DNA from 2 places in the Chungangia koreensis genome. Region 2 is predicted to be linked to the other one. Evidence: predicted binding sites of a transcription regulator. Region 2 holds the regulator's gene; the other holds the start of a gene.
The links. The regulator CtsR, encoded in region 2, represses protease genes until heat stress. The targets are predictions, from matches to a motif close to TTGGTCAAAAAAGGTCAAANA.
Positions count from the first base shown of each region.

Region 1: the regulator CtsR is predicted to act here: its motif matches at 4,376-4,396, upstream of clpP (ATP-dependent Clp endopeptidase proteolytic subunit ClpP).

Region 1 covers NZ_JBHSEC010000020.1:155,856-170,986, reverse strand. Annotated here, with positions in the region: gene ACFOZY_RS13805 (NUDIX hydrolase) at 34-519, shown strand; gene rapZ (RNase adapter RapZ) at 516-1,394, shown strand; gene ACFOZY_RS13795 (gluconeogenesis factor YvcK family protein) at 1,399-2,361, shown strand; gene whiA (DNA-binding protein WhiA) at 2,387-3,322, shown strand; gene ACFOZY_RS13785 (HPr family phosphocarrier protein) at 3,396-3,653, shown strand; gene clpP (ATP-dependent Clp endopeptidase proteolytic subunit ClpP) at 3,696-4,295, opposite strand; tRNA gene ACFOZY_RS13775 (tRNA-Arg) at 4,471-4,542, shown strand; gene ACFOZY_RS13770 (LemA family protein) at 4,965-5,543, shown strand; gene ACFOZY_RS13765 (TPM domain-containing protein) at 5,543-6,325, shown strand; gene ACFOZY_RS13760 (hypothetical protein) at 6,500-6,787, opposite strand; gene ACFOZY_RS13755 (sulfite exporter TauE/SafE family protein) at 7,110-7,832, opposite strand; one part of gene ACFOZY_RS13750 (IS3 family transposase) at 8,054-8,958, opposite strand; one part of gene ACFOZY_RS13750 (IS3 family transposase) at 8,958-9,417, opposite strand; gene rpoN (RNA polymerase factor sigma-54) at 9,786-11,051, shown strand; gene ACFOZY_RS13740 (glutaredoxin family protein) at 11,069-11,302, shown strand; gene ACFOZY_RS13735 (sugar-binding transcriptional regulator) at 11,431-12,465, shown strand; gene gap (type I glyceraldehyde-3-phosphate dehydrogenase) at 12,485-13,489, shown strand; gene ACFOZY_RS13725 (phosphoglycerate kinase) at 13,788-14,975, shown strand; gene tpiA (triose-phosphate isomerase) at 14,988-15,131, shown strand, end outside.
Region 2 covers NZ_JBHSEC010000022.1:186,494-201,624, forward strand. Annotated here, with positions in the region: gene ACFOZY_RS15635 (SH3 domain-containing protein) at 1-1,335, shown strand, start outside; gene ACFOZY_RS15640 (ABC transporter substrate-binding protein) at 1,738-3,057, shown strand; gene ACFOZY_RS15645 (carbohydrate ABC transporter permease) at 3,168-4,079, shown strand; gene ACFOZY_RS15650 (carbohydrate ABC transporter permease) at 4,076-4,930, shown strand; partial or broken gene ACFOZY_RS15655 (ABC transporter ATP-binding protein) at 4,949-6,046, shown strand; gene ACFOZY_RS15660 (thiol-disulfide oxidoreductase DCC family protein) at 6,185-6,577, opposite strand; gene ACFOZY_RS15665 (hypothetical protein) at 6,739-6,999, shown strand; gene ACFOZY_RS15670 (YIP1 family protein) at 7,179-7,769, shown strand; gene ACFOZY_RS15675 (nuclease-related domain-containing protein) at 7,852-8,799, shown strand; gene ACFOZY_RS15680 (CtsR family transcriptional regulator) at 9,013-9,483, shown strand; gene ACFOZY_RS15685 (UvrB/UvrC motif-containing protein) at 9,526-10,068, shown strand; gene ACFOZY_RS15690 (protein arginine kinase) at 10,058-11,149, shown strand; gene clpC (ATP-dependent protease ATP-binding subunit ClpC) at 11,411-13,852, shown strand; gene radA (DNA repair protein RadA) at 13,997-15,131, shown strand, end outside.

The sequences.
Region 1 (15,131 bases), on a different contig from region 2:
GAATGAGTCTACAATAGATATGGAGTGTAGAGGGTGCAACGAATCGCAAACTTAATCGTCCTACGAGACGGCCAAGTATTATTATTAAAAAAACCTAGGCGCGGCTGGTATGTGGCACCCGGAGGGAAGATGGAGCCGGGTGAATCGATTTATCAGGCCGCCATCCGGGAATTTTCGGAGGAAACGAATACTGTCCCTTCAAATCCACATTTGAAGGGCATCTATACAATGGTCATAGTCGACCCTGAAACCGAAACTGCTATTGATGAATGGATGCTCTATACGTTTGTAGCGGATGGTTTGACCGGAGATTTGTTGGAAGAAAATCGGGAGGGTGTACTGGAATGGCACCCTGTAGAAAGCCTCTATCATCTTCCGATGGCTGAAGGCGATCGGAGCAACTTGCTCTTTGCCGTAACGCAATCCGGATTGCAATATGGAACATTTGTCTATACACAAGATTTTGAGTTGTTAAAAGAAGACCTACAATCTTCGAATGAAGGGGATCATAAGAAATGAATGAAAATCATGATATGGAACTTGTCATTATCACAGGTATGTCTGGTGCCGGGAAGACAGTTGCCATTCAAAGTTTTGAGGACTTAGGGTTTTATTGTATTGATAACCTTCCGCCGGAACTTCTCGTCACATTTCTGGATTTGATGAAGAGATCCAACCAAAAAATGAAGCGTATTGCGGCAGTAATGGATATGAGAGGTGGCGGTCTTTTCGATTCTCTCATCGGTACCCTTGATACCCTTTCAAAGGACAGCAGCATCCATATGGAAATTTTGTTCTTGGAAGCTGACAATGAAACGCTCGTAAAACGCTATAAGGAAACGAGGCGTACTCATCCTCTTGCTTCTGGAGGATTGTTGCTTGACGGGATTCGGAAGGAAAGGGATTTGCTTGGAGAATTGAAAGACCGGGCACATTTCATCTTTAATACATCCCGTCTTAAACCGAAAGAACTGCGTGAAAAGATTCAAAAGAACTTTTCCGAAAACGGGGAATCCACCTTTACCGTCCATTTCATGTCATTCGGCTTTAAACATGGGGTTCCAATTGACGCGGATCTTGTGTTTGATGTCCGTTTTTTACCGAACCCTTTTTACATTGAAGGATTAAAGGAAAAAACAGGAATGGACTCTCCAGTTTCCGAATATGTGTTAAAATGGGAAGATACACAAATATTTGTTGAGAAACTTACAGATCTATTTAAATTCGTCATCCCGCGATATCAGAGGGAGGGTAAATCCCAGGCTGTTGTTGCGTTCGGTTGCACAGGAGGACAACACCGCTCGGTAACTCTCGCTGAATACTTCGGCAAACTATTTGGCAGCGAATATAAAACAGTCATTACCCACCGAGACATTAATCATAGAAAGGGTTGACTATATGGGGCGTAATAATGAGAAACGAATCGTCATTATAGGCGGGGGCACCGGATTATCAACCCTCCTCCGCGGATTAAAAAACTTCCCATTACATATTACTGCTATTGTGACGGTAGCAGATGACGGAGGAAGCTCCGGTAGATTGAGGGATGATTATGATATTCCACCGCCAGGCGATGTACGGAATGTCATGGCAGCCCTTTCGGATGTAGAACCGCTTGTAGAAGAAATGTTCCAATACCGCTTTGCACATTCTGCCGATTTAGGCGGACATTCTCTTGGAAATCTGATGCTGGCTGCACTGACTGATATCACAGGAGATTTCACACATGCCATTCGAGAGATGAGTCGTGTCTTAAATTTGAAAGGGACTGTCCTGCCAGCAGCCAATCAGCGGATTACTCTACATGCCGAGTTAAGCGACGGAACGATTGTTACAGGCGAATCCAAAATCCCTACATATGATCTTAAGATCAATAAAGTGTATTTGACTCCGCACGATGTAGAACCTCTTTCTGAAACAGTGACTTCCCTTCAATCTGCTGATATGATTGTGATCGGTCCAGGCAGCTTGTACACAAGCATTCTTCCTAATTTACTCGTTGAGAGTATTCGAAAGGCAATTATTGAGTCAACTGCCAAAAAGGTCTATATTTGCAACTTGATGACCCAAGCTGGTGAAACGAAAGGCTATACGGCTGCTGATCATGTACAAGCATTGTACGATCATGTAGGCAGTCCGTTTATCGATACGATTTTATTGAACGATGTAGTGATGCCACCAGAAATACGTAAGTTATATGAAATGGAAAAGGCAGCTCCGGTCGAGTATGAGATGGAAAAGTTGTCTGGACTTGTTCCGGAAATAGTGATGAAAAGCATAGCCACTTCCAGAGAGGGCAATATTCGCCATGAAGCCTCAAAAGTCGCCGCATGGTTAGTGGAAAATATGGAAATGAGATAGATTGGATTGAGAGGGGGAGTGGATCATGTCTTTTGCTTCCGATACAAAAAAGGAATTGACACAAATAGAAACGTCGCCTTGTTGCACAAAGGCAGAACTTTCAGCCCTGATCCAGATGAACGGTGTGTTGTCGTTCACGAATAGGCAATGGAGTTTAGATGTACAAACAGAAAATGCTGCGATTGCCAGAAGAATTTATACCAATTTAAAAAAGCTCTATCCGCTTAGAGTTGAATTATTAGTTAGGAAAAAAATGCAGCTAAAAAAGAACAATGTTTATATTTGCAGAGTCCGCGAAGGAGCAAGAAAGCTGCTGGAAGAACTGGAAATCGTTTCAGAAGGTCTTCAGTTCGAACAAACGATTTCACCAAATATTATTAAAAAGTCCTGTTGTAAACGTTCCTACTTACGTGGTGCATTTTTAGCAGGGGGATCCGTGAATAATCCTGAGACCTCGTCTTATCACCTTGAGATATTCTCGCTTTATAAAAGTCATAGTGAAGCGCTTGTTAGGCTTATGAACCTTTTCAAGTTGAATAGCAAATCGATTGAACGTAAGAAAGGCTATATTGCTTATTTAAAGGAAGCGGAAAAGATTTCGGATTTCTTAGGATTAATCGGTGCTCATGTGGCTCTGATGAAATTCGAAGACGTGCGGATTGTCCGAGATATGCGAAATAGTGTTAATCGCCTTGTTAACTGTGAAACTGCCAATCTGAATAAGACAATCGGAGCAGCTATTAGGCAAATTGAGAATATCCGATACATCGATCATATGATGGGGCTCGATCAACTTCCTGACAAACTCCGAGAAATCGCCCGCCTAAGAATTGAACACCAAGACGTAACCCTTAAAGAGTTAGGTGAAATGGTTTCGACTGGAGCGGTTAGTAAATCAGGCGTAAATCACCGGCTGCGAAAGCTGGATGAAATCGCGGAAAATCTTCGTAAAGGAATTTGAGATTTGTTCTTTCATGATATATTCGTTAAGATAAAGAGTAAGGGTTTTCAATGTAGAAGGAGGCACTAGTTAGATGACCGAGAAATCTGTCGAGGTTAAGTTAAAAACTGGATTGCAGGCGAGACAAGCTGCACTATTCGTGCAAGTTGCAAACCGCTTCTCATCTGATGTGTATTTACAAAAAGACGATAAAAAAGTAAACGCCAAAAGTATAATGGGCATTATGAGTTTAGCAATCAGCAAAGGTACGTCGGTCACATTATGTGCAGACGGTTCTGATGAAGAAAATGCCATTTCCTCTTTGGCTGAAATTATTGAATCAGAAGAATAAAAAATCCCGGAAGGAAAGTTTCCTCCCGGGATTTTATTTGTCTTATTTCTTTGGTAATTCACTTGGGGACATTAAGATGTCATCAATCAGTCCATATTCTTTTGCGCGTTCAGCTGTCATGAAATTATCACGATCAGTATCACGTGCAATCACTTCAAGTGATTGGCCAGTACGTTCAGCCAAGATGTTGTTGAGCTTGTCACGCAAGAAGAGGATTCGCTTAGCAGCAATCTCGATTTCAGTAGCCTGACCTTGTGCACCGCCAAGTGGTTGGTGAATCATTACTTCTGCATTCGGCAATGCATAACGTTTTCCTTTTTCACCTGCAGCCAATAGGAATGCTCCCATGGAAGCGGCCATACCGATACAAATAGTTTGGACATCCGGCTTGATGTATTGCATCGTGTCGTAAATCGCCATACCGGCTGTAATGCTTCCGCCGGGACTGTTGATATACACGGAGATGTCTTTGTCCGGATCCTCTGCTGCAAGGAATAGCAATTGTGCAACAATGGAGTTCGCGACTTGGTCGTTGATTTCGGAACCTAAGAGAATGATCCGGTCCTTCAATAGACGGGAATAGATGTCATATGCCCGTTCACCACGGTTTGTTTGTTCAATAACTGTAGGAATTAAATTCATTTCGGTTTTCCTCCTTTAAGGTGGATGTATTTTCAGGACATAAAAGCGAAATGCTTTAGATGTACCTTTATCATAATAGTATGGTCAAGGATGGTCAAATATAATGCATTTTATTTCGCCTCTTGATATTTATTTTATTCGTTTGTATAATAGATAAGGTCCGATACAATTTCATGGCCTCGTGGTGTAATGGATAACACTGGAGATTCCGGTTCTCCCGCTAGGGGTTCGATTCCCTTCGAGGCCGTATTTAAAACACTGAAAAATACCTTGCAGATTCTGTAAGGTATTTTTTTATATCATTTTTCTGAAGTTAATAATATTCCGTGTGCTTCGTCTATTGCAAGTCTAACACTTTGTATATGATGTATTGAGGTAGAAACGAGTGAAAGAAATAAGAGTGGAAAACTATAAAATCGCCGTATATTACACGGAAGGCACTGTTTTTTAGAATTAAAAGTGAATTAGTCACTGTCCACGGCAACTCGCGAACCTTGGGAACCCATTTCCCATCCAATAATGGGTGAAGAAGATATATAAACTGCTTTTAGCAGTGGCACACTTGCATTATACGCAGTGTGCCCTTTTTCATAATAGGCATAGATTTGTTTTAATTCTTTTCGAAATAGGTACATTACATATATAGGACCAGCATGAGGAGGACAACATATGAAGAAAGCTTTTGGACCGATAGCGATTATTGTAATTATCTTAATAATTGGCGCGATGATGATCATACCGAGCTATAACTCATTAGTGGATTTGGAAGAGAATGTAGATCAATCATATGCGCAAATAGAAAGTCAGCTTCAACGAAGACTTGATCTAATCCCTAACCTTGTAAATACAGTTAAAGGGTTCGCGGCACATGAGAAAGAAGTGATCGCGAGCATTTCTGATGCCCGAGCAAAGTTAGCAGGAGCCAATACCCCGGAGGAACAAGCTAATGCGGATGCAGAACTATCCAGTGCTCTAAGTCGATTGCTTGTCGTAGTGGAGAATTATCCGGATTTGAAAGCCAATCAAAACTTCCAACAATTGATGGATGAATTAGCAGGGACTGAAAACCGGATTGCGGTGGCAAGACAAGATTATAACGGTGTTGTCGCAGCTTATAACAAAAAGGTGAGAAGATTTCCTGGCAGCTTAATGGCCGGAATGTTTGGTTTTGAACAAAAAGAATACTTCGAAGCAGATGCAGCAGCGCAAGAAGCCCCAACCGTCGACTTTGAAGGGAATGGAGACTGATGAAAAAGGTTGCAGGTTGGTTGACCATCGCATGTCTGGTTCTGGGAATTCAGATCAAAGCCGATGCTGCAGCAATTCCACAGCAGGTCGGGGACATCTTTGTCCAGGATCATGCAGGTGTATTGACCCCTGAACAGAAGTCGGAATTGATCACGTTAGGAAAAAATTTGGAGGCAGGAACGACTGCACAAGTTGTGGTGATGACCATTCCGAGTTTGGAGGATGAAACGGTTGAAAGCTATGCGTTAAAAGCACTTAGGGAATATGGGATTGGTCAAAAGGGAGAGAATAATGGTGTTCTCTTTCTGGTTGCTCTAAAGGAAAGAAAAATGCGGATTGAAGTCGGATATGGATTAGAAGGGGCACTGCCCGACGGAAAAGTCGGGCGGATTTTGGATGAATACGCCTATCCATATTTTGAGCGAGATCAGTATGATGAAGGAATCATTAATACGTACAAAGTTCTCTACAATGAAGTGGCTGCTGAATACAATTGGAACGGTGAAGTCGCTCAAGTTCAAGGAGCAGGAAACCAAGGTGGCGGTGGTGGATTTTCAACCATTTTGATAATGATCGTCTTGTTCTTTATCATAAGCTCCTTCTTTGGAGGGGGCGGCGGAGGCCGTGGTGGCGGACGCCGTAGAAGAAGCGTTGTATTCTTCCCACCATTCTTGGGTGGTGGTGGAGGCGGCTTCGGAGGCGGCGGAGGCGGTGGCTTTGGCGGTTTCAGTGGTGGTGGAGGAGGTTCCTCCGGCGGCGGTGGAGCAAGTCGTGGCTGGTAAAGATGAAAAAGCAGAGACTGTCCTTTAATTCCGTTCAGTTTTGAATCACTAACTTGCAATTCGAACCACAAATAAGCATCCAATTAAAATATCAATTGGATGCTTATTTTTATTGATATCCTACCGTTGATTCCGCTTTTTTAACTTATTGGACTCTCACAATAATTGCAAAGGTCATAATTTCAAACGCATTCGTTCTAATAATATAGGTGCTATATTTAGCAAGATAGAAGCAATAGTCAAAAACCAAAATGCCCTTGCCATACCGGGTATTACATCTGTTATAGCGGCCCAATCTTCCGCTTTTACCCATCGAGTTAGATAACTGTAATCTGCACAAATTGTTAATGCTGTAAATGATAACCCGATCGCCATAGCAAGCTTATAATCTTTTCCTGCTTTATACATATAAAGATTTATTAAAGTTGCTACTATTGCAATAACCCCAAATATTATCCACATAACTATACCTCCCCTGAAATTCTTTCATTCTACGATAGGCCATAATTCCTTCTTCCACTAATAACACTTTTACTATGAAACGTTTAAAACGAATTGATGTTCCAATTTTAAATAAGCTCCACTAAGGTATATTTAATTCATCTGATGTAAATGTAGAATGTGCGTGCTTAACAAAATATTAAAAGTCACAACTCCTAATATCGTTACTACTAAAATAAAATTTTCTAACTGTATGAACCTGGCTGTTACCACAATAAAAAATGAGCTGCTGCAACAAATATTGGATTTAAAACTCCAGCAGCCATTTGTTTAATATGGATTTTTACGAATTCAAACTTACGATTAGAAGAAAAATTCCTGTAAAACTTAAGAGAAAATATGTAAGTATCTTGAAAATCCTTTGATTCAGCCATTTGAAAATAATTTGACCTATTAACAACCCCAAAAATACGACAGGAATTGCATATAGACTTGATTCCCAGATGAATTTATTTGTACCCGAAAAGATTATTTGAGTAATTAGGCTGATCAAATAAATAAACAGATAAAAAGCTAGAGTCGTTGCTCTGATCTTCCCTTTTTCAGTATCAGTTCCTGTAAAATAAAGCAATAACGGAGGGCCTGGCATGCCAATGCTTGTAGTTAAAAGACCAGAAGTCCCCCCAACAATGAAATCTCTAATGCGAGTTGGTTTTACTCTAAAGTTTAGTATTAACAGCAATGTTAATATTAATAGCAATATACTAACTCCCATTTTAAATGCAGTTATATTCATGGAATTAAAGATTAATAAACCGAAGGGTACCCCGACAATACTTCCGATAATAAATCTCTTTATCAGTAAAAAATCAATGTCTTTTCTTATTTTCCATATTAATGAAAGAGAAATAATCAAAGATAAAATAATATTTATTTGTATAGCTTCTTTTGGTAGAAATAACATTAATAAAAATGGTGTCGCCATTATGGAAAATCCAAAACCTGTACTTGTTTGCAGAACTGATGCCACTAATATAATGCAGAAAAAAGATAATATAGTGCCCAAATTGACCTCCTATATACAATTCAAAAAATTTTCATTAATAATATGATCTACTCTAATTCAACAAAACAGCTGGTTTAACGTTTATCAGGAACGTGATTCAATCCCTTTTTCTGATAAAACCTTACTACTTGAATTAGATGCCGCTTTACTTAAATAAGTTCAACAGAAAGGGCATTAATCCCTTCCTGATGTGACCCCCAAAAGTTAGACACTCTATTTAGTTATGCAGCCTTTGAGGATTGAATCCGGTATTGTACTGGACTCAATCCTTTTAATTTTTCCTTAATCCGTCTGTGGTTATAATAATCGATGTATTCTTCAAGCTCACACTTGAAGTGTTCCATACTTTGAAACTCTTGAATGTATAGTAGTTCAGATTTTAGATGGCCAAAAAAGTTCTCCATTACGGCGTTGTCCAAACAGTTTCCTTTTCGCGACATACTTTGGGTAATTCCGTGTTGTTTTAATTCATAAATATAAGGTCTCATTTGATAATGCCAGCCTTGATCCGAATGTAAAACAGGGGCTTGTCCTTCGGATAAGCAAGTTAAGGCTTTATCCAACATTATCGAAACCAACTCGTACGTAGGACGGCTTTGAATATTGTAGGCAATGATTTCTCCATTAAATAAATCAAGTACAGGAGAAAGATAGAGTTTCTCACCAAACAAATGGAATTCCGTAACGTCAGTTACCCACTTTTCATTGGGGTTGGTAGCCGAAAAATCACGCTCAAGGATGTTTGGAGCAATCTTACCGACATTCCCTTTATATGAACGATATTTTTTCATACGTACCAGGGATTTTAAGCCCAATACCTTCATCAGTCGTTGAACCGTTTTGTGATTAATGAGATAGCCACGATTACGTAATTCCAATGTGATCCGACGATACCCGTATCTTCCTTTATGTTCGTGATAAATAGTTGAAATCATCGATTTCAATTCGGCATATTTATCCGGACGATCAAATTGTTTGGTCCAGTAATAATAGGTGCTACGTTTGAGGTTAGACAGCTTGATTAATGCCTTTATGGAAAACTGATCCCTTAGTTCAAACACTACTTGCGTTTTGTCTTTCGTTGTAATGCTTCCTTTTCTTGAACTAAGGCATTCAACTTTTTTAAATAGGCATTCTCCATACGTAACCGTTCATTTTCTGCCTGTAATGCTTCAAAGGAGCCCTCGACGAGGGCTTTGTTTTTAGATGGTTTTTGATTGTCTTTTTTCACCTTTGGACGCCCCTTCTTCTTTGGTTTAAGGGCTTCTACACCATTGTTTTTAAGTCTAATTCGCCATTTGCGAATCGTTCCTGGAGAAGATAAATTAAACCGCACGGCGGTCTCAACAGTAGACAACCCATTTTCGTTCATGTAATTGAGTATGTTTAGTTTATCTTCTAACGAAAAACTTGTATAGCTCTTCTTAAAGGCATCTTCTCCGTGTAATTCATATTTCCTTACCCAGAAATCAATCGTTTCAGTATTAGAGACCTTAAGGGACTTAGCAATCGAATTAAGACTCTCACCACCTTTTTCGTATCGTTTAACAGCCTCTAATTTTTGTTCACTCGTTATTTGGGCCATAAAAAATACACCTCCAATTGTTAGTTTTGTGTCTAACAATTGGGGTGCAGTTCATCCCGGATCAACGCCCCGTGGTCATTCTCGAATCCTCCTACCATTCTCATTCGTTGGTAATGGTAGGTACTTTTATAGTAAATTCAATCCTTTACTGCCCGCTTTTTTATGAAGCGTTGATAGAATCGAAAAATCGCTGATATATCCTCAAGAATCGTTGATATCTACCTAAGAATCGTTGATATCCTGATTGGGTTCGAATTCCCCCGCACCTTTTGAATTATTTTCACTTTCACCAACATAATGATAGCGTTTTCATTCTCATCTTCCAACCATTCTCAATTTTGTTTATAATGGATTTGGGGGTAGGGAGATTGAACGCGACTTTAAAACAATCTGCAACAATGTCACAAAGGCTCAAATTGTCACGGACTATGAAGCAATCCTTGGAACTTCTTCAGTATTCAACCGAGGAGCTGCATACCTTCTTAAAGGAACGAATGGAAGAAATTCCTTTTCTGAAAGTCAATTTCTATGAAAGTTCATTTCCTCATTTAACCATTGATTCAGTGCCGAATAAATTGACGGGAAGACAAGTACTTCACCGGAATATCCGAGATCAGCTAATGAACGAACCTATACAATCTGAAGTGAAGAAAGCGATCCATTGGTTAGTGGACGATATAGAGGAAGACGGCTTACTACGATCAGGTTTAGAATACTATGCAAAATTAATCGGAACGAAAAATTCTGTAGTAGCCGAAGCGATTCAGTACATCCAAACTTGTGAACCTGCAGGCATCGGGGCTACTTCCTTAGCGGAATCTTTACTGATTCAAGCGAAGCGCGCCGGATTATCGCAAACCGTAATCGATATACTCTCCGAATACTTCGATGCGTTCAGTTCAAGGAAATGGAGAGAAATTGAACGGGAAAGTGGTTATTCTACCAAAGAAATACAAGAAGCTGCAGTTCAAATCGGACAGCTCAACATGTATCCATTGGTACATTTATTAGGTCAAAGTACGCAATACGTACGGCCGGATGCCGATATAACCGGAGGGGAAATACGTTTTTTCAAACATGCTTTTCCGGAAATCGGCATTAGCCACGAATATATTCAAGCGTTGCCGTCAGATGATGCAACAGTAAAACAGTATGTCATTGAAAGAACTGCTGACATCCAACAGATCAGAACCCAATTAGTCGAAAGAAAATCTACGATTAAATTGATAATTAGAAAAATCACTGAAAAACAATCCAGCTTTTTCAAAAATGGTTTTCCCGCCATTGTTCCGATGACGATGACCGACATCGGAAAAGAGTTGAACTTGCATGAGTCTACGGTCAGTAGGGCGATTCGGGAAAAATACATTCACACACCTTATGGGACTATACCATTGAGGAATTTCTTCTCACAATCTGCCACCACAAAAGAACTGGTAGAGGTTTCACCGAATCATGTGAAGGAGAAGATTAAAGGATACATCCATGTCGAAGATAAGAAAAAACCTTTATCGGATCAGAAAATAGCGGAATTATTGATGATGGATGGTATTCCACTTTCTCGAAGGGTTATTGCAAAATATCGGGAGCAATTGAAAATCCCAGCCTCTTCGTACCGGAAAAGGTTAACATGATGAAAGGGACAGATTAGATGAAGATTCACTTTTATACTCGCCCTGGTTGTCATCTTTGTGATGAAGCAAGGTTGATGATCGGTCTTGTCCAAGAGGATTTCCAGCTGGAAGTGCTCGAACATAATATAGAACTGGATGATGAATTACATGAAAAATACATGCTCATGATTCCCGTTATTGAGAAAGATGGGGAAGTGTTGCTATATGGCAACATTGACTATGTAAATTTAGTGGAAGCGTTAGAATCTTAACGCTTTTTTTATTTGCATTTTTTAGTCAGGAAGAATAGACTGTGATTAACAGGTTTATTTTTTTTGCCCCACTTGGGACTTTTATTGATATGGCGGGACGAAAATTGTCCCTATGAAGGAGGTTCCGGATGGACCCTGTTGTAGATTCTTTGAAAAAAATCATGCCAGAAGCGGTTGAAAGTCTGTTAAAAAGGTATCGAATACTAACGGCTATTAAAAATATGGGACCTGTTGGAAGAAGAGTCTTGGCGGAACACCTTCAGTTATCGGAGCGGGATGCAAGAAAAGAAACCGACCTTCTTCGAAACCAAAGCTTAGTGCATTATGATTCCTCTGGAATGATGATAACGGAAGATGGAGAGAATGTTCTTGTCGGCCTTCATGAATTGACGCGCGAATGGTCAGGAATCACAGAGGTGGAACGAAAGTTAGAAGAACTTCTGAACATACGTGAAGTCATAGTCGTTTCAGGTGATTGCGAACATGATCCGCAAACTAAAACAATGATGGGTTCCGAAGCTGCTAATCGACTTTCTACGGTTATTCAAAAAGGACAGACGATTGCTGTGACCGGAGGTAGTTCAGTTGCAGCTGTTGCAGAGTCGGTTCCGTCTTCTGTTAAGAACAAGGATTTGCTCTTTATCGCCGCGAGAGGCGGTATGGGTGGCGATTTGCAGACCCAAGCAAATTCCATTGTTGCTTCAATTGCAGAAAAGACTGCCGGCAAGTACCGTACATTGTTTTTGCCGGATCAGTTAAGCGAAGAATCATATGAAAGCATTATGAAAGAGCCGTTCATAGTAGACATGATCAATCTCTACCAAACAACGGACCTTGTTATTCACGGAATCGGAGACGCCACTGAAATGGCCGTAAAACGTAACTCTACAGACGAAGAAATTGGAATACTCAAAGATACAGGAGCTGTAGGGGAAGCATTTGGGTATTATTTCAATGAACAAGGTGAAGCCGTTCACAGGATTAGGACAGTAGGCATCCAATTGAGCCAATTAGAAAGAGTGCCTACAATCTTGGCAGTAGCGGGAGGTTCCAAAAAGGACCTTGCGATTCTATCTTATTTGAAACACGCACCTCAACAAACAACGTTAATCACCGACGAAGGGGCAGCGTTGAACATGTTAAATCGTTTATCAAACAAGTGAACAAATGGAGGAGAAAGTTATGACTTTAAAATTAGCGATTAATGGATTTGGACGTATTGGACGTGTGGTTTTCCGTGATACATTAGGCCGGGAAGATATAGATGTTGTAGCAGTCAATGACTTAACAGATGCTGCAATGCTCGCTCATTTGTTGAAATATGATTCCATCCACGGAACATTAGAGGCAGATGTATCGCACGAAGGTGAGTATTTAATCGTAAATGGCAAAAAAATCCGTGTGTATGCAGAAAAAGATCCTGCAAATTTACCGTGGAAAGATTTAGGAATCGATGTTGTAATCGAGTCCACTGGTATTTTCCGCGATCCGGAAGGTGCAGGGAAACATATTGAAGCCGGAGCTAAAAAAGTAATCGTTTCGTCTCCTGGTAAAAATATGCCAACATTTGTAATGGGTGTGAACGAAGATCAGTACAATCCAGCGAATGATCACATTGTATCCAACGCATCTTGTACGACGAACTGTTTAGCACCAGTAGCGAAAGTGTTGAATGACAAGTTCGGCATTAAACGCGGAATGATGACTACTATTCATTCATATACGAATGACCAACGTATTCTTGACTTGCCGCACAGTGACTACCGCCGTGCACGTGCTGCTGGGCAATCGATGATTCCGACTTCTACAGGAGCGGCATCTGCAGTTGCGAAAGTTCTTCCGGAATTGAAAGGGAAATTGGACGGCATGGCAGTTCGTGTACCAACACCTAACGTTTCATTGGTGGACTTAGTTGCAGAATTGAATACGAATGTAACGATCGAAGACGTGAACGCAGCACTGAAGGAAGCTTCTGAAGGTGAACTAAAAGGATTCTTAAGCTATAACGATCTACCATTAGTTTCTGCTGATTATAATGGCGATAAATCATCCTCTACGGTTGATGGGTTATCGACCATGGTATTGGAAGACAATATGGTGAAAGTCCTTTCGTGGTACGATAACGAAACAGGCTATTCTACTCGCTGTATTGACCTTGCTCTTCATATGTACGCAAAGGGATTATAATCAATAGCCAAATAGACAATGGAACCTCTATAATGAAATAGGGTAAAGGAACGGGGGTTACCCGTTCCTTGTTTTTTTGGTACTGATTAAGATATTGTTCACCTAACCATTCCGCTTCAGACGGACGCTTTCCGAGGCCAACAGGATGTTGGTCATGGATGCGTTGCCGCAGGACGCGGCGAACTTAGCAACCCTTCCAAGCTCGCTGTCCCGCAGGAGTCGCCGTCTTACGCTCCATTAGGATCCAAACAATATAGCTTACTGTACCTATTTACATACATGTAGGAGGGTTTTCTTCATGCAGCAAAAACAGTCAATCAATGATGTGCAAATGGACGGCAAACGAGTATTTTGCCGAGTGGACTTTAACGTACCGATGGAATCGGGAAAGATTACAGACGACACAAGAATTCGGTCTGCGGTTCCGACCATAGAAAAATTGTTAGATAAAGGCGCAAAAGTCATTTTGGCGAGCCACCTTGGACGTCCAAAAGGCGAAGTGAACGACGACATGCGCCTGACAGCTGTAGGGGAACGTTTATCCGAACTTTTAGGAAAGCCGGTAAACAAACTGGACGAGTCCATCGGGACGGAAGTCGAGAATGCCGTTGCCTCTATGAATAAAGGCGATATCATCCTTCTGGAAAACGTCCGCTTCCATAAGGGCGAAGAAAAGAATGATCCTGAACTGGCGAAGAGTTTTGCAAATTTAGCTGACCTCTACGTCAACGATGCATTTGGCGCAGCTCACCGTGCGCATGCTTCAACGGAAGGGATAGCGAAACATCTTCCTGCAGTTTCCGGTCTTCTTATGGAAAAAGAACTGTCCGTTTTAGGTAGTGCATTATCGTCACCAGAACGTCCGTTTACTGCGATCATCGGTGGAGCGAAAGTGAAGGACAAGATTGGTGTCATTGAATATTTGCTTGAGAAGGTAGACAACCTGATCATCGGTGGCGGTCTATCCTATACGTTTGTAAAAGCGAATGGGCATGAAATCGGAAAATCTCTCTTAGAAGAAGATAAGATTGACTTAGCGAAATCATTTATTGAAAAAGCAAAGCAAAAAGGAGTAAACCTCTATTTACCGGAGGACGCTGTCGTAGCAAAAGAATTCTCAGCTGACAGCGAAACGAAGGTAGTGGAGATCAATGACATCCCTTCAGACTGGATGGGACTGGATATCGGTCCAAAAACTGTACAAACATATGCAGAAGTCATCAAAAACTCCAAAACTGTCATTTGGAATGGACCAATGGGTGTCTTTGAAATGAAACCATTTGCAGCTGGTACAAAAGGTGTGGCAGACGCAATGGCCGAAACAGAAGCTTATACGATTATCGGAGGCGGGGATTCCGCAGCTGCTGTTGAAAAGTTTGAAGTGGCTGACAAAATGGACCATATCTCTACAGGCGGCGGTGCTTCCCTTGAATTCATGGAAGGTAAGGAACTACCTGGAGTCAGTGCGTTGAACGATAAGGAATAAGGAGGAATCGGCATGAGAAAACCAATTATTGCAGGCAACTGGAAAATGTATAAAACGCTTGAAGAAGCGACACAGTTTGCTGAAGAAGTGAAAGGGCTTGCGCCGGATCCTGAAAAAATGGATGCTGTCATTTGTTCACCAGCACCATATTTAGCT
Region 2 (15,131 bases):
GGTGCTGGAGTTGGCGCATTGATGGGCGGGAGTGATCAATCCAAAATCAGTGATTCTTTAGACAATGTGTTTGAAGACTGGGATGAGTATGTCGATCACTTCTACGGTTTTTTGCAAACGCTGGAGCAGACCTATCGTTTAGCTATGGCGGCTCTGTACGGTGGAACAATTCTTCGTGTAAACGACCAACTGAATCAGCTGAATATTGCTTTCAGTCAAATGGCCCTTTTAAGTAAAGATTATGCACTCGAATTAAATGGCCAAGAACGTAAAGAAACGGAAAAGTGGCTTCGTGAATCAGTCTCAGGTATAAAACAGTTGCTAACCAAGAAGTTGTGGAAGGACGCGATCCGAATTTCACAAGAGCTTTACCTTACGGTTAAGAGTCAACCTGTTGCAGCCCGTACAGAAATGTATGGTGGGAAATCAGCCATCTATGAAGCGCATTTATACTATTACCTTTCTTTCCAAGAAGCTTTGTTAGAGGAATATCAAAATGGGCATTATGATAGTTTTTATACTACAGTGAAAAAGCTGTATTCTGATATGCCGCTAACTGTTTTGGACAAAAATATTGATTCTAACTTTTCAAAAACAGGTGATTTACTGTTCCGGTTCATTAAAGAAGCCCTCAAACGAGACCGCACTGAAGATCTGCTTATAGCTCACAAGTACTTGGAAAGAGTGGGTAAGCGTTGGAAGCGGGATGGGTCTTATTTAGGGGAAACAACTAAAGATGCGGAAGCTTTTACGGATGAGTTAAAAGCGTTCTATTTATTAGAAAATTTTTTGTACATTCAATGTGGATATGAAATTGAGTTTCAATTTTTGGATGGAAGCTTGAAGAGACGACAAATCCGCGAGCTCATTAAAATCGATGAGGCGATCGGAAGGCCCGACTCCTTAACCGACTTCCTCAAGTTCCAATACCGTTCTGCTTTGTTCCATTCGTTTAAGACTTCTTTGACGAAAAATAAGAAATGGTTAGTAGCAGCAGTGTTGGCAATCGGAGTTGGAACAGGTGGATTTGTATACGGTAATGAAATCGTTGAAAAAGCAAAAGGGATTAGTCTATTTGCAGATAATTCCGAGGCAGAGACTGAAATAGTCGCAACTGCACCGATTTATTTAATGATTAATACAGAATATGCCAATGTACGCTCTGAACCGTCACTTAGCAGCTCAATTGTTGATTCCGTTGATCAGTCTATCCAGCTGGAATACTTGCATAAAGAAGCCACTGACAGCGAATATCGTACTTGGCTGTTGGTGAAGCTGCCAGATGGAAAAGACGGATGGATTAGCAGTAAAATTACAGAGAACATAGCGCAATAAGAGAAAGTCTACTTCTCCACGGGGAGGTAGACTTTTATATGTTTGTCCGTTGGCAGAGCAGATATAATTAGGAAAATCATTGTTTTTACCCCAAGGTTGACTGGCTTATTGCCCGCTATGGATTTGCTCTGTGATTCATGAATTATTCAAACATAACCATTCATGATGGTATTCAAGGGCATACTTTCGAACCTTCAAAAAACTACATTATAAGTTGGATAGAGACTATAAGCCCATTCCGTCAGTTCGGAATAGGGCTTTTTGCTTATGTTAAAATCCATTACCTTAGGCCTTTCTCTTCGACTTTCGAAGTTTCTTTGGAAATGAGTTTTGATCTTAAAGGTGAGGGGGAATACAGAAGTGCATTGCTATTTTAAGAAATTATTTTAGGAGGAGAATGAGTTGTACAAAAAGAGATGGCTGTTTTCGTTATTGTCTGTGTTGCTCATCCTTTCAGGCTGCGCAGGCTTCCAAACGGGGAAACAAGATGATGGGGCTGCAGAAGCAGAAGCTGATGGGAAAGTTGTTGTAGATTTTTGGACATTTTGGGGTTCTGAAATCAGAAGGCCGGTAATTGAAAAAATCGTTGAAGACTTTAACAATTCCCAAGATCAAATCGTTGTTAAACACACTTTTGTACCATGGGGCGATATATGGACGAAAGAACTTGCGGCAATTGCAGCAGGCGATCCACCTGATGTAGTCATTAACGACATCAATGCAACTGCACTCCGTGGACAGAAAAAGCAAGCAATGAACTTATCCCAGTTCTTAGAGAAGGACGATATTTCTGATCGTTTCTATCCTGAACTTTGGGAATCAACCTTATATGAAGGGGATTCTTATGGAATTCCATTTAATACAGATACACGTATTTTGTATTACAACAAAGATGCTTTCGAGGAAGTTGGTTTAGATCCAGAACAACCGCCGACAACATGGGCTGAACTTGAAGAGTATGCAGCTAAATTGGATAAGAAGAACGGCGAAAACTATGAACGTTTAGGTTTCTACCCTTTGTTCGGTGTCAACTATGATGTTTGGATGCTGAATGCGAGTGGTGAGAATTTTGTCAGCAAAGAAGGCGAAGTACAAATCGATACGGAGACTAACCTTGAGACACTCAATTGGTTAGTGGAGTGGAAGAACCATTATGGTGATAATGTCATCAATTCAGTTAAATCCCAAATTGATAGTCAGCAAGGGAATCCATTCTTCACTGGTAAGTTAGCGATGTTTGTGAATACGCCTACGTTCTATACACAAATCCGTGATTATGCTCCGGACCTCAATTTCGGTGTAGCAATGCTTCCTGAAAAAGAGGAAGGTAGTGGCCACACGAGCTGGGGAGGCGGGTTCGTAGCTGAAATTCCTGAAGGCTCCAGCCATCCGGAAGAAGCATGGGAGTTCATCAAATACTTGACGGATCAAGAAGCTCAGGAATATTGGGCTGTTAAAAACTATGACAATGTAGCCAATATCGAAGCAGCAGAAGCGGCAGCGAAAAGTTCGGAACTGCCTGAGAAAGACCAGGTCGTGTACCAATTGGCTGTGGATAACATGCCGAATACATTATTGACGCCGTATCCTCTTTCTGCACCGGATTTCCCGACTCTTATGAATCCGGAAATCGATAATGTCCTATTAGGCAAGAAGACGCCTGAACAGGCATTAAAGGATGCGCAGGCAGCGGTTGAAAACCTTGCAAAAGAAAACAAATAAATGGGTGAGAGAGCAGTGCTCTTCTAGTGATGACTGGAAGAGCGGGATGCTCTCTATCTTTCTCTTTATAGAAAATCAGTTCAAGCTATAACTGTAGGGGAGTTTGAGAAATGAAAAGGAAAAAATTCAACTATAAGCGGCAGGAAGGGCTTGTCGGCTATGTCTTCATCCTTCCGTGGATCATCGGCTTCCTTGTCTTCACAGCTGGACCGTTGTTATTTTCACTCGTTGCCAGCTTTACGAATTACAATATTACGTCCCAAATGGACTTTGTCGGGCTTCGAAACTACGAAAAATTGTTCGTCGACGACCAGCTCTTTTGGACCTCTCTCTGGAACACTCTTTACTATGTAGCTTTTTCTGTTCCTCTCACCACCATCGGTGCAATTTTACTTTCCGTCCTCCTCAACCAGGACGTTCCAGGCATGCGTTTCTTCCGAACGATTTATTACCTTCCGGCTGTCTTATCCGGTGTGGGTGTATATCTCTTGTGGATGCAACTATTAGACCCGAGTACAGGATTAGTCAATATGGCATTAGGCTGGTTCGGTATTGATGGGCCAAACTGGCTGTTCGATCCGGAATGGACAAAGCCCTCTTTGATTCTCATGAAGCTTTGGGGAGTAGGGGGCGGAATGCTTTTATATTTAGCAAGCCTCCAAGGCGTTTCGAAGTCGCTCTATGAAGCGGCTCAAATTGATGGAGCGAGCAGATGGCAGCAATTCCGTTATATTACTCTGCCGATGATTACACCGGTTATTTTCTTTGACGTTGTGACAAGTTTAATCGGTGGATTCCAAATTTTCCAGGAAGCATATGTCATGTCGAACGGCACTGGCGGACCTGCAAACTCCTTGCTGTTCTATAACTACTATATGTGGAATAAAGCATTCAAAGTGTTTGATATGGGATATGCCATGGCTATGTCTTGGATTTTAATCATCATCGTATTTATCCTAACAATGATTAATCTGAAGCTTGCTCCTCGGTGGGTGCATTACGAAGGGGAGTCGAAACGATGAAAGAATCTTATTTTGATAGTATGACGAACAGGAATAAGGTATTGAAGATTGCCAATTTCGTTTTGCTTTGTCTCGGAAGTCTTCTATTTCTTTCCCCTCTTTGGTGGATGATTTCAACGGCATTGAAGACGATGCAAGAAGTGATGAGCTTTCCTCCTACCTTTTTTCCGGAAGGATGGCATTGGGAGAACTTCATCAAAACTTGGGAAGCTGCGCCTTTTGATCTGTATACGATCAATACGTTGACAATCACCGTCTTGGTTGTCATCGGTCAAGTATTTGTGAACTCATTCGTGGCATACGGGTTTGCGAAGATCCCATTCAAAGGAAGGAATGTCCTATTTGCCATTGTCCTTTCAACGATGATGATACCGGGGTTCGTTACGCTAATCCCGCAGTATGTCCTATTTGCCAACTTAGGTTGGTTGAATACTTACTATCCATTAGTCGTGCCTGCCTTTTTCGGCAGCGCGTTCAATATCTTTTTGCTGCGGCAATTTTATATGACGATTCCCAATGAGATGATTGAAGCCGCTCGGATGGAAGGAGCCAGCCATTTCTATATTTGGAGAAAAATCGGCATACCACTGACTAAGCCGGCTCTGGCTACTGTAGCGATTTTCTCATTCAACGGTGCATGGAACGACTTTTTGGGTCCGCTCCTATATTTGAATGATGAGAAACTCTATACGCTCCAAATCGGACTCCAAGTATTCAAGGGAGAAATGAGTACACAGTGGAACTACTTGATGGCTGGGTCACTCTTAGTTTTATTGCCAGTGATCATCTTGTTCTTCTTCTTCCAGAAGTACTTTATTCAAGGTATCAATCTTCAATCAGGTGGAAAATGATCATAAGGAGGGTGCATGATGGCTGAGTTAGTCTTAACGAATATAAATAAGCGGTATGATAAGGCGGTTAATGCAAATGCAGTGACGGATTTTAACCTGCATGTCAAAGATGAGGAGTTCATTGTACTGGTCGGCCCTTCCGGTTGTGGGAAGTCTACAATGCTTCGGATGATTGCAGGACTTGAGGAAATTTCATCTGGCGAATTCTATTTGGATGGGAAACTGATGAACGACGTGCCTCCTTCCAATCGGAACATATCGATGGTGTTTCAGAACTATGCATTGTACCCGCATATGACGGTTTACGATAATATGGCATTCGGATTGAAAATCCGCAAAACGAATAAAAAAGAAATCGATCGCCGTGTTCGTGAAGCGGCTGAGATTTTAGGATTGCAGGATTTGCTGAAACGGAAACCGAAAGCATTGTCCGGGGGGCAGAGGCAACGTGTCGCATTAGGCCGAGCGATTGTCAGGGAAGCGAAACTATTTCTAATGGACGAGCCGTTATCGAACTTGGATGCCAAGTTGCGATTCCAAATGCGCGCAGAAATTGCCAAACTGCATCAGCGACTGAAAACGACATCTATTTATGTAACCCATGACCAAACAGAAGCGATGACGATGGCCACCCGGATTGTCATTATGAAAGAAGGAGTGATCCAGCAGGTCGGAACCCCGAAGGAAGTGTATGATTTCCCTGAGAATGTGTTTGTAGGAGGTTTCATCGGGTCGCCGTCCATGAACTTTTTCAATGGGACAATTGTGGATGGTCGCTTTGTTTCAGAGGGATTCGAGCTGAAGGTGCCGGATGAGAGAATGGCCATTTTAAATGCAATGGGTTACACCGGCAAGAAAGTTGTAATGGGTATCCGTCCAGAACATATCCAACTGCAAACAGGAAATGAAGGGTCTCGTTATGAGCCGCTCCGTGCCAAAATTGCTGTTTCTGAACTAACTGGTTCCGATATGTTATTATATTCGTCCATCGGTTCTCAAGAATTCATTGCCCAAGTAGAGTCGAGAACAATTGTTTCACCTGGCGAGGAAGTCATGCTCGGGTTTGAAATGGATAGCGCACACTTCTTCGATGTTGAAAGCGGAATGCGCATAAAAGCATCCGAACATGGCGTAGCTAAAGTTGCTAATGAACGTGAACTAAAATACACTACAAAACCTGTATTACGATATGTGTAATGGAAAAGCTGCCAGCCTAAGAAGGGGACTGGCAGCTTTAGTAGTTTAGTTGCTGAATTAGTCATGCAAGAACCGGTTGCGGATCGAAGGAGGTGGGATCATGCAACTGTCACGCTTGCCAAACCAACGATAGCGGTATTTTGCGATTAGACTATAAATTGAATCCCGGATTGGAAGCGGCAATATAGTCAAAACGGAACATATTGACCATGGCATAGTGAGATGCTTAGCAATGCGAAGGGCAGCTGTCGATTTTGTATACGCCTGGCCATCCTCTATATAGACCATGCTATCATTTCCCGTAATGCCGTGAGCGGCCATCAGATTTTCGCCAACCACGCTTTGCTGGGAGGCAAATTGAATTTTGCCCGCAGGGTCGCGATTAATGATAAACTGCACGCTGCTATTGCAAAAATTACATACTCCATCGAACAAGACGATTCGTTCCAAAGGCTCCCCTCCTATTTGGCGTCCCTTTATTCAATTATACTATGCACGAAAGAAAATGAAGCCTATTTACATAATAATTTAGGAGAATTAGGATATTGTCCGTTGCCGAATAATAGATGCTGGCATTTAATGTAGAAAACCCGAGGGGAGGTGAGATTGATATGTATCCGCACAATTTTTGTCCTACCCAGGTAGCGCCACTCCGTACAAACCCCGTCGTGTGCCCGCCGCAATACCGTTGTTTCGATTCGTTTATCCCGCGTGAAGTTCCCTTCATCCATCCGATAGTGAACGTAAACCGTCAGCATTTTGCAGACATCCCTCGTCATTACTTCACTCAATCAAATGTAACGGTTCCAGCTCGTCCAGTACCGGCGACAGGTCCGGGATTTGGCGTCCCGCCATTCGGCCGCCCGTTCTAATCACCCTTACCCCCACCTAAAGCAAAGATAGAAGGACTGTAGAACGGGTATGTCCCTCTTCCGCATATCCGTTAGTTCCCTTTGCTGCTCTGTGCTGTTTGGTACAGAGCAGTTTTATTTTTTCACCTTCCTGAAAATAGAAAATGTTGGTAGGATATATATGAGAAAGAGGTGTAAAAGTGGATTCAGCAAATGAAAAAACGAAAATCTTTCCATGGTTAGGAATTATGGTGAAGCCAAGAAGCACTTTCCGTTATGTTATTGAATATACACCGGTTAAATATGCTGGATGGTTGGCTGTTCTATTTGGATTTTTAAGTTTATTTGCTCCCTCAACAACTGACGGAGGGAAAATGTGGGGAGACCTGATTTCAGCATTAATCTTCGGAAGCATCATGGGACTCATCATCTGGTGGGTCAGCTATAAACTAAATTTCCACATCGGAAAATGGTTGGGCGGGACCGGTTCAAAAGAGGAGATGAAAATTGCAACAGGGTGGGCGTTTATCCCTTCCATTATTGGTTTAATACTCATAAATCTCCCGCTGAATATGATTTACGGAGATATTACCGGATTTTACGGAAATTCGGATTACCCGTTACAGATGATCCTGTTATACATAGGGGACCTGATTGGAATTTGGTCCATAATCATTAACATTTTGGCTATAGCCGAGGTACACAAGCTTTCAATTTGGAGATCAATCATCGTACATATTATTCCGGCTGTGCTCTTATTGATCATCCTCGTTCTCTTTAGTCTCATTTAAGGAGGTCCTGACTTAAGGGCCTCTTGTTTTAATTGAAGGGCTGAGCTATGGTGTGGATGAAGGAGGAGTGCTTTTGAACGTAATGAAAAGAGGAAAGCCTGTGAAATTGTCATTGCTCGAAGCCGTTTGGCGATACCTGCCGGTAGGTGACAGCTATGAAGAAACTAGCAGAGAGATGATCCGCCGAAGACAAGCGGGATTTGTTGGTGAACAGAGAGGAGACGCCGAATGGAAGCTGTTGGATAGTTTGGAGCCATTTGATCTGCTGCACGATCTTCATCTGCCAATCGAAGAAGTCACCTATCAGTTAGACACCATCTTTATTTCCCGAAAATTCATCTTGATCGTCGAAATGAAAAACATTGCCGGCGAAGTGAACTTTGACGAAGAGAAACATCAGTTTACCCGAAGAAAAGAGGACGAGCCGACAATCGGTCTCTCGAATCCTGCCGATCAGGTCGAACGACACCGCCGAAAGTTGAGTGCTGTATTACTACATGGACTGGGCATTCAATTGCCAATCATCGGAGCGGTTGTTTTCGCGAATTCATCCACCATTATCGGTAAAACTGTACCCGGCATCATCACAATTCACTTAAGCGGATTGCAACGTCTACTTGACAACCTCTATGAGTATTACACCCAAGATGTCCTTTCCCCGGGACAAGCTCGGCAACTTGCCGACTATTTACAAACCATCCACTCCCCTAAGATGGTCTACCCGACTTCCCTAATTCCAGAAGCAGTTTTTAAAAGGCTGCGTAACGGTGTCATGTGCACGCGATGTGATCGTGTACAAATGCACTATGAATGGAAAACCTGGACATGCCCTCGCTGCGGTCTGCGAGACAAGAATGGCCATATTCGTGCTTTACAGGATTATCGTCTCCTTTATGGGGAAACAATAACCAATAAGCAATTTCGCGAGTTTTGTAGGATTGAATCGATCTCAGCTTCTTCGAGATTATTACGAGAATTGAACCTTCCCTTTACTGGAAGCTATCGTAATCGGACGTATCGACTAAAATAAACGAACTTGCAAGTAATCGACAGTAATTTGCAAGTAAATTGGACAAACTTGCAAGTGTTCGACAAAAACTTGCAAGTAATCGACAAGAACTTGCAAGTAAACGAACGAATCCAGTACGCATTTCTTTTGCACATCCATCAACCCGCGTGTATAATTAAGTCAAAGATAGTCAAAGTCAGCCGGGCGAATACTTAGAATAATTGAGGTGAGATCATGCGGAATACATCGGATATCATTGAGAGTTATTTAAAGCAGATACTTGAAGATGAGCAAACCGGGTATATTGAGATTAAACGCAGTGAGATTGCAGAAAGATTTCAATGCGTCCCATCGCAAATCAATTACGTGATTAATACGCGATTCACTGCTGACCGCGGTTACTTGGTTGAGAGTAAGCGGGGCGGTGGAGGCTACATCCGTATTTTGCGTGTACGTCCGCATTCAAAGATCGATCTGTTAGATCATATTATGGACAGTTTACGGCAAGGTGCTTCCCAGAATGCGGCTGAAGATATTGTGTACCGTCTTATTAGTGAGGATGTTATTACGAAGCGTGAGGCGAAGCTCATGTTGAGTGCAGTGGATCGGTCTACCATTTTGACGAATTTGCCTCAGCGAGATCAAATCCGCGGACGTATTTTGCATGCGATGCTTTTGGCGTTGAAGTATCAGGAAATGTCATGACCATCAGCCATATGCAATCCATATAAAAGAGGTGTCGTCCATATGATTTGTGATAATTGCAAACAGCGGCCGGTATCGGTCGTCATTAAACAAATGCAGAACGGTGTAGCAACGGAGCGGCATTTGTGCGAAGTTTGTGCCTCGCATTCGACGTCGATCCAAGTGGATTACTCCAATGATCCGTTGTCACTTAACCAATTTCTATCCCATTTCTTTGGGACCGGTGCATTCCAGTCGACTGCACCGAAACAGCAACAAGCTGTTACATGCGAAAATTGCGGCATGACGTTCCGTGAGTTCTTGAATCGTGGGAAATTCGGTTGTTCCCATTGCTATGAAAGCTTTAGTGAACAACTACCCCAAGTATTTAAGCGTCTCCATAATGGAAATGTGAAACACGTAGGGAAAGTGCCGTCCAGTTTTAATGCAACGTATGCTTTGAAACGGAAAGTTGAGGATTTACGTCTTCAATTAAAGACAGCCATCGAGGAAGAACGTTTTGAAGATGCTGCCAAGCTCCGTGATGAAGTACGGGTATTAGAACATCAACTCCATAACGGAGGTGAAGGTAAAGATGTCGATTGAACGGTTTATTAAACAAGGTGTAACCGGGTGGATGACGAGCGAAGGTGAACATGCCGATATCGTAATGTCTACTCGGATCCGATTGGCACGTAACTTAGTGGGTTACCGGATGCCGCTGTCGTTTTCGGAAGACGAAGCCCATCAAGTCGATCAGCAAGTAACAGCTGTTTTGCTGGAAGCGGGTCCTGAGTTAAATACGAATTTCACAAGTTTGCAGATGGGCGATGTTCAGCCGCTCCAACGGCAGGTGCTCGTGGAAAAGCATTTAATCAGTCCGCAGTTGGCTAATCCTGATCGTCCAGGCTCGGTTATCCTTTCTGACGACGAAACGATTAGCGTCATGGTGAACGAAGAAGACCATATCCGCATTCAAGTGTTATCACCAGGCCTTCAACTGATGGAAGCTTATCAGAAAGCGAACCAGGTTGATAACATATTAGAAAAGGATTTGCCATATGCTTTTGATGAACGGTTCGGTTACGCGACAACTTGTCCGACAAACACAGGTACAGGTCTGCGGGCTTCCGTCATGATGCACTTGCCGGCCCTTACCATAACGAACCGCATGAACAGGATCATCCCGCAAATTGCCCGTCTTGGTATGGTTGTTCGGGGGATTTACGGGGAAGGTACGGAAGCGCTAGGAAATATCTATCAAGTGTCCAACCAAATTACTTTAGGGAAATCGGAAGAGGACATCCTGACCGACTTGCTTAGTATCGCGGAGCAAATCATTCAGGAAGAGCGCACAGCGCGGCATACACTCATGACGAATTCACCTACCGCGTTGGAAGACCGCTTATATCGTTCGCTTGGCGTGCTCTCGTACGCTCGGCTTTTATCGACGGATGAAGCGGCCAAATGCCTGTCTGATGTCCGTCTTGGGATAGACTTAAAGATGATTCAAGATATCGATATGTCAATTTTGAATGAGCTGATGATTTTCATGCAGCCTGCATTTTTGCAGGAATATGCAAGTACAGAACTAAAACCGCGTGAACGGGATGTGTTCCGAGCAAAATTGTTCCGTGAGCGACTTCAAATGGATCACCGTAAAAAAGGAGAACCTGGCGGGGAATGATGGGCGCTTCAGCCTATTATTCCCTGCAAGCAAATCGGTTGCACACGCTCCTATTTTTTATTATAATAAAGTCAAAGATAGTCAAAGTCAGACTATGAAAAAATAATCCGCTTTTAGGAAGGGGATTATTCACTTCACAGCGAATCAAAGAATTCTATATAGAAGGCTATGTTTTGTGTAGTTTCACTTCAGAAGCTTACGGGAATGCTTTAGCATAGAGGCCCGTTCGAATATGAACGATTAGAAGGAGAGGATCTACTTATGATGTTTAACCGTTTTACGCAACGTGCACAGAAAGTGCTTCAGCTTGCACAAGAAGAAGCAATTCGTATGAAGCACGAATCAATCGGCACTGAACATATACTACTTGGACTAATCCGTGAAGGCGGCGGAATTGCTGCGAAAGCTTTAGAAGCGATCGATGTAAATTTAGAAACGATTGAAGAAGGAATTGAAAAGCTTGTCGGTATCGGTTCTAAAGATGTCGGCCCCATTGTCCACTATACACCTCGGGCTAAAAAGGTCATCGAGCTTTCGGTGGACGAATCGCGTAAGCTTGGTCATTCCTACATTGGAACTGAACACTTGCTTCTTGCGCTAATCCGTGAAGGAGAAGGTGTGGCGGCTCGTGTATTGAATAATGCGGGTGTAAGTCTCAACAAGGCACGTCAACAAGTGTTGCAACTATTGGGCAGCAATGACCACACACAAACTGGTCATGGTGCTAACCCGGCAGCTAACACGCCTACACTTGATAGTCTGGCACGTGATTTGACTCAAATAGCGCGTGAAGGATCTCTTGACCCGGTCATTGGCCGCAGTAAAGAAATTACACGTGTTATTGAGGTGCTATCGCGCCGTACGAAGAACAACCCAGTTCTGATCGGTGAACCTGGGGTAGGTAAAACTGCAATCGCGGAAGGTCTTGCACAGCAAATCGTGAATAACGAAGTGCCGGAAATCCTTCGCGACAAACGTGTCATGACACTCGATATGGGTACAGTCGTTGCTGGTACAAAATATCGTGGTGAATTTGAAGACCGTCTTAAAAAGGTAATGGATGAAATCCGTCAAGCTGGTAACGTCATCTTGTTCATCGATGAATTGCACACATTGATCGGTGCAGGAGGAGCGGAAGGTGCAATTGATGCTTCCAACATCTTGAAACCATCCCTTGCGCGTGGTGAGTTGCAATGTATCGGGGCAACAACTCTTGACGAGTACCGCAAATACATTGAGAAAGATGCTGCGTTGGAACGCCGATTCCAGCCGATCCAAGTCGATGAACCGACAGTGGATGAATCCATTCAAATCATTCACGGTTTGCGTGACCGTTATGAAGCGCATCACCGAGTGAAGATTACAGATGAAGCAATCGAAGCGGCAACAAAACTTTCGGACCGCTACATCTCCGACCGGTTCTTGCCGGATAAAGCGATTGACGTAATTGATGAAGCAGGTTCAAAGGTACGTCTTCGCTCTTATACAACTCCTCCAAACTTGAAAGAACTTGAGTCCAAGTTGGAAGGAATACGTTCTGAAAAGAATGCAGCTGTCCAAAGCCAAGAATTCGAAAAAGCTGCGGCACTCCGTGATACAGAACAAAAATTAAAAGAAGAATTAGAAACAACGAAGAAACAATGGAAAGAAAAGCAAGGCAAAGAACAATCCGAAGTGACAGTGGAGGACGTAGCGGCAGTTGTTTCAATGTGGACTGGAATCCCGGTATCCAAGATTGCTCAAACGGAATCTGAAAAGCTCTTGAACTTGGAAGAACATCTTCATAAGCGTGTCATCGGCCAATCGGAGGCTGTTACGGCTATTTCCCGGGCAATCCGACGTGCACGTGCCGGATTGAAGGATCCGAAACGTCCAATTGGTTCATTCATTTTCCTTGGGCCTACAGGTGTCGGGAAGACCGAACTTGCTCGCGCACTGGCTGAAGTCATGTTCGGTGATGATGACGCGATGATCCGAATCGATATGTCCGAGTACATGGAAAAACACTCGACATCCCGTCTTGTCGGCTCACCTCCTGGATATGTCGGATATGATGAGGGCGGTCAGTTGACTGAAAAAGTTCGCCGTAAACCTTACTCCGTGGTCTTGCTCGATGAAATCGAAAAAGCACATCCGGATGTCTTCAATATCTTGCTCCAAGTATTGGAGGACGGCCGTTTGACTGACTCGAAGGGACGGACGGTTGACTTCCGGAATACGGTGGTAATCATGACATCCAACGTTGGTGCTTCCGAATTGAAGAAAAATAAATACGTAGGCTTCAGTATTCAAGACGGTGAAAAAGATTACAAGGACATGAAGGATAAAATGCTTGAAGAGTTGAAAAAAGCATTCCGTCCAGAATTCTTGAACCGTGTCGATGAAATGATCGTGTTCCACTCACTTGAGAAAGAACACTTGAAAGAGATTGTTACATTGATGACGGGCCAATTGAAAAACCGTTTGAAAGAGCAGGATATTGATCTTGAATTAACAGAAGCGGCAATGGACAAAATTGCCAAAGAGGGTTATGATCCGGATTATGGAGCACGTCCACTTCGCCGGGCACTTCAAAAGCACGTCGAGGACCGTCTATCCGAGGAATTGCTTAAAGGGCAAGTTCTAACAGGCGGAGCGGTTGTGTTCGATGTTGAAGATGACGATTTCGTTGTCCGTGTAAAAGAAAAAGTAGCTGAAGCTTAAGCAGACAAAGCGGGACATTCCGCCGGACGGACTTTCCGTCTGGAGTGGAATGCCCGCTTTATTACATATGAGTATGGATTGTATCGGCAGAAACCTTCAGTCAAGTCATACGTACTACTAATAGAACGATTAGAGGAGGAAAAAATGGCCAAGAAAAAAACGAAATTCATGTGCCAGTCATGTGGCTATGAATCTGCTAAATGGATGGGCCGCTGCCCGGGTTGTGGGCAATGGAATACGATGGTGGAAGAAGTGGAAATCGTATCTAAGGCGAAAGGCCCTCGTGGAGCTTTCCAGCACTCGAGTACCGTATCCCAGAAAGCTACCCCGATTATGACGGTTGAAACGGCTGAAGAACCCCGCATTGAAACCGAAATGGATGAGTTGAACCGGGTGTTAGGTGGAGGGATCGTCCCGGGTTCCTTAGTGCTCATAGGTGGCGATCCAGGAATCGGCAAGTCGACTTTACTTCTTCAAGTATCGGCGCTTCTATCGAACAGGGGATTGCGCGTATTATATATTTCCGGGGAGGAATCAATCCGCCAGACGAAATTGCGTGCAGAGCGTCTCGGCGTTCAATCACCGGAACTTTATATTTATTCTGAAACGAATTTAGAGCTGATCAACCAAACGATTGAAGATGTAAATCCGGCGTTCGTCATTGTCGACTCGATTCAAACCGTCCATCATCCTGAAGTGACATCTGCACCCGGAAGCGTTTCTCAAGTCCGTGAATGTACAGCTGAACTGATGCGGATTGCTAAAACTAAAAACATTGCAACGTTCCTTGTCGGCCACGTAACAAAGGAAGGGCAGATTGCGGGACCTCGTCTATTGGAGCATATGGTCGATACCGTTCTTTACTTTGAAGGGGAGCGGCATCATACGTATCGGATATTGCGAAGTGTTAAAAACCGTTTCGGCTCGACCAATGAAATTGCCATTTTCGAAATGGTCCAAAGCGGCTTAAGAGAAGTGTTGAACCCTTCTGAACTATTCCTGCAGGAAAGGGCACAAGGTGCAACCGGTTCGACCGTGGTGGCGTCAATGGAAGGGACGAGGCCGATTTTAGTGGAAATCCAGGCACTTGTGACACCATCCAGCTTCAACTATCCGAAGCGTATGGCTACAGGTGTTGACCAGAACAGGGTGTCATTGCTGATGGCTGTACTGGAAAAACGAATGGGCATGCTGCTACAGGCTCAAGATGCCTATATTAAAGTGGCAGGCGGTGTAAAACTTGATGAGCCGGCAATTGATCTCGCCGTGATGACGAGTA